3 regions of the Aeromicrobium fastidiosum genome follow, and region 1 is predicted to be linked to each of the others. Evidence: riboswitches for the same ligand, from Rfam matches in the RefSeq annotation. Region 1 holds a riboswitch; each other region holds the start of a gene.
What was found. Region 1 has a riboswitch for cobalamin ahead of JOF40_RS08145 (ribonucleoside-diphosphate reductase subunit alpha). Riboswitches for the same ligand answer to the same signal wherever they lie in the genome.
Positions count from the first base shown of each region.

Region 1 (2,260 bases):
TCAGGTTGTCGAGCTGACGCACCGCGAGCCGGGTCGACTCGGCCAGACGCATCCAATCGATGCGGGCCTGCTGGCGCCGTCCGGTCACGTGCCGCGAGAGGTTGATCGACGCGAGGTTGCAGACCGCCACGTTGTCGCGGTCCTGCGGCAGCGTGATCTCGGTGCAGAGGTTCGACAGGTGGATCGTGCCGGTGTTGTGATTGAGCGCGCGGGTGTTGATGGTGTCCTTCCACGTCAGCCACGGGTGGGAACTGGCCTGCAGCGACACCAGGATCGCGCGGAACTGCTCGCGGGCGCGCAGCTTCTTGTGCCGCCGCTGTCCCGCCTCGGCCATCGCGACGTACTCGGCGTAGCGGGCCGAGAAGGCCGCGCCGTACAGCTCGGTCAGGTCGGGGACGTCGAGTGGGTCGAACAGGAACCAGTCGCCGTCGTCCTGCACGCGCTTCATGAACTCGTCGGAGATCCACACCGCGGTGTTGGCGGTGCGGGTGCGCCGGTACGGGTCGCCGGAGTTGGCCCGCAGGTCGAGGAACTGGGCGAAGTCGAGGTGCCAGTTCTCCATGTAGAAGCAGAGGGCACCGAACTTCTTGCCGCCGCGGCTGATGGCCCGCAGCGTGGAGTCGATCGTGTGCATGAACGGGATCGGCCCGGTCGACGACGTGTTGTTGGACCGGATCGGCGAGCCCTCGGAGCGCAGCTTGCTGACCGACATGCCGATGCCACCGGTGCCCTTCGTCAGCCACATGACGTCGCGGACGCTCTTGGCGATGTGCTCGATGTCGTCCTCCATCTGCATCACGAAGCAGTTGGAGAGCTGGCTATACGACGTCCCGGCGTTGACGAGCGTCGAACCCGCGGCGAGGTACTCGAGCCGTGACATCTTGTCGTAGAAGGCGATCGCGGACGCCGTGGGATCGGCCTCGTTGAGCGACAGGCCCATCGCGACGCGCATCCAGAAGAACTGCGGCACCTCCAGCGGTGTGCCGTCGGGCTCGCAGATCATGTAGCGCGTGCGCATGGTCTGGGCACCGATGTAGCGGATCAGGTCGTCGCGGTCGGGGTCGAGCGCGGCACCCAGCACCTCGAGGTCGAACAGTTCGGCCAGGCGCGCGTCGAGCAGGTCCAGCTCGACACCCCGCAGCACCGAGGCGACGAAGGCCGGACCGTGGAAGGAGTAGACCTCGTCGCGGGTCACGCCCTCGCCGAAGATCTTCTTGTAGAGCGTCTTGACCAGCAGGCGCGACGCGATGGTGTCGAACGCCGGGTCGTCCTTGACGTTCTGCAGCGCGACCTGGACGACAGCCTCGTCCAGCTGCTCGCTCGTGATGCCGTCGAACAGCGTGATCTCGAGCTCAGACTGCAGCTGCGTGACGCGGGCGACCTGGTCGTCGAGCCCTGTGCTGGCCTCTTCGATGGACCTGGCGATCTCGTAGCCGTCGTACGGTGCGCGCGATCCGTCGCGCTTGATGACTGTGATGGTCATGCGGTTCACCCCTCGTGAACTGGTGCGTGGACGCAGTCCGAGCCTGAGGGGTGCAGAGGAGGGGTCGGCTCCGGTGTCGGAGACGTGGCAGCACGACCTGATCCCCTGACCTTCCCACGAGGTCGCGGACCCACACCGTCGTCTGGACGGTGCGGCACTGGCAGGTCTTCGGACTCACGGGCCAGGCGACGCTCGCGCGCCGCCGCCTACTGTTCGTCGCTTCCCAGGCCGCCTGACGATGCAGACGAGTCCCAGTGCTGATGACGAAGGTCGTTCCCACTTACCGCTGCGGGGCAGTCCCGGATTTTCACCGGGTTCCCTGTTGCCACGACTCCCCTGGCTGAGGAGCCGAACCAGCTGCGTCAACCACTGTATATGGAAACCACACGCTTGTAACTACTAGATCTGGTGTTTCTTGCGCGGCAGCAGCAGATCGCTGACAGACAGTCCCCAGCCCAGCCGCTCGATCACGATGCGTCGCGCTGCCGCCTCGTCGACCCCGCCGAACCACGCGTCGTCGGGGTGCAGCACGACGACGGGTGCCTGGTTGCACGGGAACAGGCAGCCGGTCTGCGTGACCAGCACGTCGTCGTCGCCGAGCCCCGCCTCGCGGAGCGCCGAGTCGAACGCCTCGGACGTCTGCTGGGCCCCACGGGCCGAGCACCGCGGGCCGCGGCACACCAGCAGGTGCCGGGAGTGTCCCGGCACGTGCTCCCACGCGGATGACGTGAGTGCGGCTTCCTCCCCCGTGACAGGTGTGCCGCCGACCAGGATCGT
Region 1 is NZ_JAGIOG010000001.1:1,641,698-1,643,957, reverse strand. It holds gene JOF40_RS08145 (ribonucleoside-diphosphate reductase subunit alpha) at 1-1,483, opposite strand, end outside; cobalamin riboswitch at 1,626-1,857, opposite strand; gene JOF40_RS08140 ((2Fe-2S) ferredoxin domain-containing protein) at 1,883-2,260, opposite strand, start outside.

Region 2 (2,260 bases), 380 kb from region 1:
CTCCCACACGATGCCGTCGCGGATGCGGGAGACGTCGGCGTCCCCCAGCCCCAGGTGCTGCCCGACGACCGCGAACACCTCGCCGACCGACAGGTCGGCGGGCCCGATCGTGATGGCGACGGCGATCGACAGGGCCAGCACCACCAGGCCGACGACCCACAGCACGGTGCGGGCGCCCCGTGCCGCGGCGGTGCGGTCGGCTCCGGGGAGCGACCCCGCGCTCAACCCGCCAGCCCGAGGTCGGTCAGCGTCTTGACCAGCTTCTCGGTGCCGTCGACGGTGCGGATCGACGGGTTCATGTCGGCGCCGTTGAGCACGACGTAGCGCTTCTCGCGCACCGCCGTGAGCTGCTTGGTGACGGGATTGGTCTCGAGGAACCTGATCTTGTCGGCCAGCCGGTCGCCGGTCTCCTGGTCGCGGCGCAGGTCGCCCAGCGCGATGACGTCGGGATCGCGGTCGAGGACGCTCTCCCAGCTGATCTGCGGCCACTCGACGTCGGTGTCGGCGAAGACGTTGTCGAGGCCGAGGGTGCGCGACATGACTCCCGGCGACCCGTTGGCACCGGCCATGTACGGCAGCTCGGTGTTGGCGAACCAGTAGGCGATCGAGACGTCGTCCTCGGGCTTCGCCGCAGCCGCCGCGGCCATGCGCTGCTTCAGCTCGGCGACCAGTGCCTTGCCACGTGACGGGACGTCGAAGATCTCGGCCAGCTGCGTGATCTCGCGGTAGATCGTCGGCATCTCGAGCGGGTGCGAGCGGGGTCCGTCGCCGCTCTCGTCGGTGCGGCCGTCGCAGTGGGACGGCGCGAGGTACGTCGGCACCCCGAGCTTGGCGTACTGGGCTCGACGGTCGGGGTCCTCCCCGTTGAGCGAGTAGCCGAACGACGCCGTGACCAGGTCGGGCTCGGCCTTCAGCACCCGCTCGTACGAGACGGTGTTGTCGGCCAGCCGTGGCACGGTCTCATTGGCCTTGGCCAGGTTGGGACGGATCGCGTCGGTCCAGGTGGCGGTGCCGACCATGCGGTCGGCGAGGCCCAGCGACAGCAGGATCTCGGTGGAGCCCTGGTTGACCGAGACGGCGCGCTCGGGGGCCTTCTCGATCGTGACGTCCATGCCGCAGTTGTCCGTGATGGTCAGCGGGTACGAGGTCTTGCCCTCGGTGCCGGCGATCGTCCGGCCGGCCGCCACGTCGGACGAGCTCGATCCGCAGGCGGCGAGGAGGGTGGCGGTGAGGGCGAGACCTGCGAGCAGGCCGGTCGAGCGTGCTGGGATGCGACGAGGCATGGGATGCGTCCTTGGGATCTGAGGCTCGTGCGCGGAGCCTGACGAGTGATCCGGCCGACAGGTGTCGGCCGCAAACCAGCAGGTCTTCGGACTCGGGTTCGTCCGGGCGGTGGCGCCTTCCCAGATCTCGCGATCCAGTGGCCGATGCCACCCCCGTCCCCCTCACCGCTGCGCGTCAGCTCCGGATTCTCACCGGATTCCCTGACCCAACGAATGGGCACGACTGGTTCGTTCGCAGCCTAGCCGACGTCCTGTCACGCGCCCCCCGCGCCAGCGCGCGAGTGGTGCGTCCTGGACGAAGTGGGACGGCGCGTCTGACCACACCGCACCACTCGAGGACAGGAACGCACCACTCGCGGACGTCCGCGGGCTACTTCACCTCGGAGCGCATCAGTGCCCACAGTCCGACGGTCATCGGCACGACGAGCCACACGACGGTCGTGACCGCGAGGTGGGCCCACTGCGCCGAGGTCAGGCTGCCGTTGAAGAGGGCCGCCTGGGCGTAGTTGACGTCGACCCAGGGACGCAGGTCGCTGAACCACTGCTGCGTCTGGGCCAGCAGCTCGGTGAGCCCCGACAGGACGAAGGAGTAGACGAAGTACGCCACGATCGCCCCGGCGGAGTGCCGGATGACGGCGGCCAGCATGAAGCCGATCAGCATCCCGAGGGTCTGCGCCAGGCCGATGTTGACGATGTCGCCGGCGGTCATGTCCCACACCTGGTCGACGCCGGCGATCGCCGAGCCGAGCACCGTCCCGACCGCGCCGATCGCAAAGGCCAGCACCGTCGAGACGACGGCGATGCCGATCGTGACAGCGGCCTTGGCCCCGATGACGCGAGGTCGGTTCGGCACGAGCGTGAACGTCGTCAAGCCGCTGCGCTGGGTCCATTCGCCGGTCACCAGCAGGATCGCGATCATCGGCAGCAGCACCGTCATCGGGAAGCCGACCGCCCCGGAGAACGTCGAGTACGTCAGC
Region 2 is NZ_JAGIOG010000001.1:1,260,183-1,262,442, forward strand. It holds gene JOF40_RS06245 (FecCD family ABC transporter permease) at 1-225, opposite strand, end outside; gene JOF40_RS06250 (ABC transporter substrate-binding protein) at 222-1,283, opposite strand; cobalamin riboswitch at 1,344-1,526, opposite strand; gene JOF40_RS06255 (ABC-2 transporter permease) at 1,654-2,260, opposite strand, start outside.
Region 2: it holds a riboswitch for cobalamin, as region 1 does, so the genes downstream of both, JOF40_RS06250 (ABC transporter substrate-binding protein) here and JOF40_RS08145 (ribonucleoside-diphosphate reductase subunit alpha) in region 1, are expected to answer to the same signal.

Region 3 (2,260 bases), 970 kb from region 1:
CGTCCGCGCCGATACCGACGACCGTCACCCGTGTGCTCACAGGCATCGACGATATCCCGCTTCGGCCGGACAGGATGTCGCCGACCGGGGGGACCCATCTTTCGGCGTTCCGGTAGCCGGAGCCGCGTCAACGCAGAAAGATCAGTCGTCCTCGGACGGAATGTTTCGACGTTCCTGCAGCCAGGGCACCGCGAACGCAGAAAGATCGGTGAGCCTCGGGGCCACCGACTCGCCTACTCTGCTGGCATGCAGCCCAACAAGGCCGTCTCCCGTTGGGGCTTCATGGCGTCGCTGGTGACGGCTGCCCTCGTCCTCGCCACGGTCTCGGTGGCATTCATCGGCTTCGCCGTGATCGCCGGCACTGGGGGGACCGAGGACGGCACGATGCGCGAGCACGCGTGCGTCACGATCGGGTCCGACGACCGCATGACCGAGGACGACTTCGCGCGGGACGGATCGCTCCTGCGCGCCACCGACCGCGAGACCGTCTGCCGCCCCTACGACGCCCTCGGTCACCCGCGCCTGGTGCAGGCGCTCGTCGACGTGCGACCCCTCCCGATCGTCCTGGCCGCCCTGGCCTGCCTGATCGGCCTGCGGCGGGTCGTCGAGGGCACGCGGGACGACGGCCCGTTCAGCACCGAGGCCGTCCACCGTCTCAGGCGGCTGCGCCCGTGGGCGACCGCGTACGCCCTCGCCGGTGCCACCGTCTACTGGGCGCTGGGCGGGGTGGCCAACGACGTCGTCGCCGACGCGAGCTGGCCCAGCGACGTCGGCTTGTTCTGGCCCGCGATCGGCACCTACGTCGCGTTCACGATCGGCGTCGCCGTCTTCGATCTCGGCACCTCCCAGCGCATGGACGCCCACGAGCGGGGGCGCAGCAGCGCCGGGGACGCCTAGTCCCGCGCCGCAGCAGGAGGTGGATCCGCAACCGTGTCGGCGCTGAGACGGTTGCAGATCCACCTCCCGGGTGGGCGCATGGACGCACCGCGACCGTTACCCTTGCGAGCAGAAGGCTCGAGGTGCCCCGCGAGGGGAGAATCGGGAAGCCGGTGAGAATCCGGCACAGGGCCCGCTGCGGTGACCGAGGCACAGACCTCGGAAGTCCGAAGACCGGCCTCGCGCCTGACCGGCGGACGCAACCGCGTCCGGCGGACGTCGGCAGACGAGCGGGAGCCCCACATGCCACAGCACTACCCCTTCAGCGCCGTGGTCGGATCCGACGACATGGCGCTCGCCCTGACCCTCTCCACGATCTCGCCGGCCATCGGTGGCGTACTGGTGCGCGGCGAGAAGGGCACCGCCAAGTCGACGATGGTGCGCGCCCTCGCCTCGATCCTGCCGCCGATCGACGTCATCGCCGGCGACCGGTTCTCGTCCGATCCCCGCGAGGCACGACCGCTCTCGCCCGACGGCCCCTTCGCCCCTGACGCGGACGTCGAGACGCGCCCCGTCCGTCTCGTCGAGCTGCCCGTCGGTGCCACCGAGGACCGCGTGCTCGGCTCGCTGCACCTCGAGAAGGCCCTGTCGGAGGGAGTCACGGAGTACGAGCCCGGCCTGCTGGCCCGCGCGCACCGCGGCATCCTCTACGTCGACGAGGTCAACCTGCTGCACGACCACCTGGTCGACCTGCTGCTCGATGCCGCCGCGATGGGACGCTCGACGGTCGAGCGCGACGGCGTCTCGGTCGAGCACGCCGCGCGCTTCGTGCTCGTGGGCACGATGAACCCCGAGGAGGGCGAGCTGCGGCCCCAGCTGCTCGACCGGTTCGGGCTGACGGTCGAGGTCGCCGCGCCGCGCGACCCCGCCACCCGGGTCGAGGTCGTCCGCCGCCGCCTCGCCTACGAGACCGACCCCGACGCGTTCGCGGCCCGCTTCGCCGACGACGAGGCGTCGCTGACCGATCGCATCCAGGCCGCGCAGAAGCTCGTCGAGCAGGTCGATCTGAGCGACTGGGCGCTGCTCAAGATCGCCGAGGTCTGCGCCGCGTTCGAGGTCGACGGCATGCGCGCCGACATCGTCACGGCCCGTGCCGCCTCGGCCCACGCCGCATGGAACGGACGCACTGCCGTCACACGCGACGACATCCGCGCCGCGGCCCGTCTGGCCCTGCCGCACCGCCGGCGCCGCAACCCGTTCGACGCCCCCGGCATCGACGAGGACCTGCTCGACCGCATCCTCGGCGACGACGAGCCCGAGCCGCCGGTGCCGGACGGAGACGGCGAAGCCGAAGCCGACGAAGACGCTGGGCCTGACGTTTCTG
Region 3 is NZ_JAGIOG010000001.1:670,648-672,907, forward strand. It holds gene cbiE (precorrin-6y C5,15-methyltransferase (decarboxylating) subunit CbiE) at 1-46, opposite strand, end outside; gene JOF40_RS03310 (hypothetical protein) at 247-897, shown strand; cobalamin riboswitch at 1,001-1,133, shown strand; gene JOF40_RS03315 (magnesium chelatase subunit D family protein) at 1,180-2,260, shown strand, end outside.
Region 3: it holds a riboswitch for cobalamin, as region 1 does, so the genes downstream of both, JOF40_RS03315 (magnesium chelatase subunit D family protein) here and JOF40_RS08145 (ribonucleoside-diphosphate reductase subunit alpha) in region 1, are expected to answer to the same signal.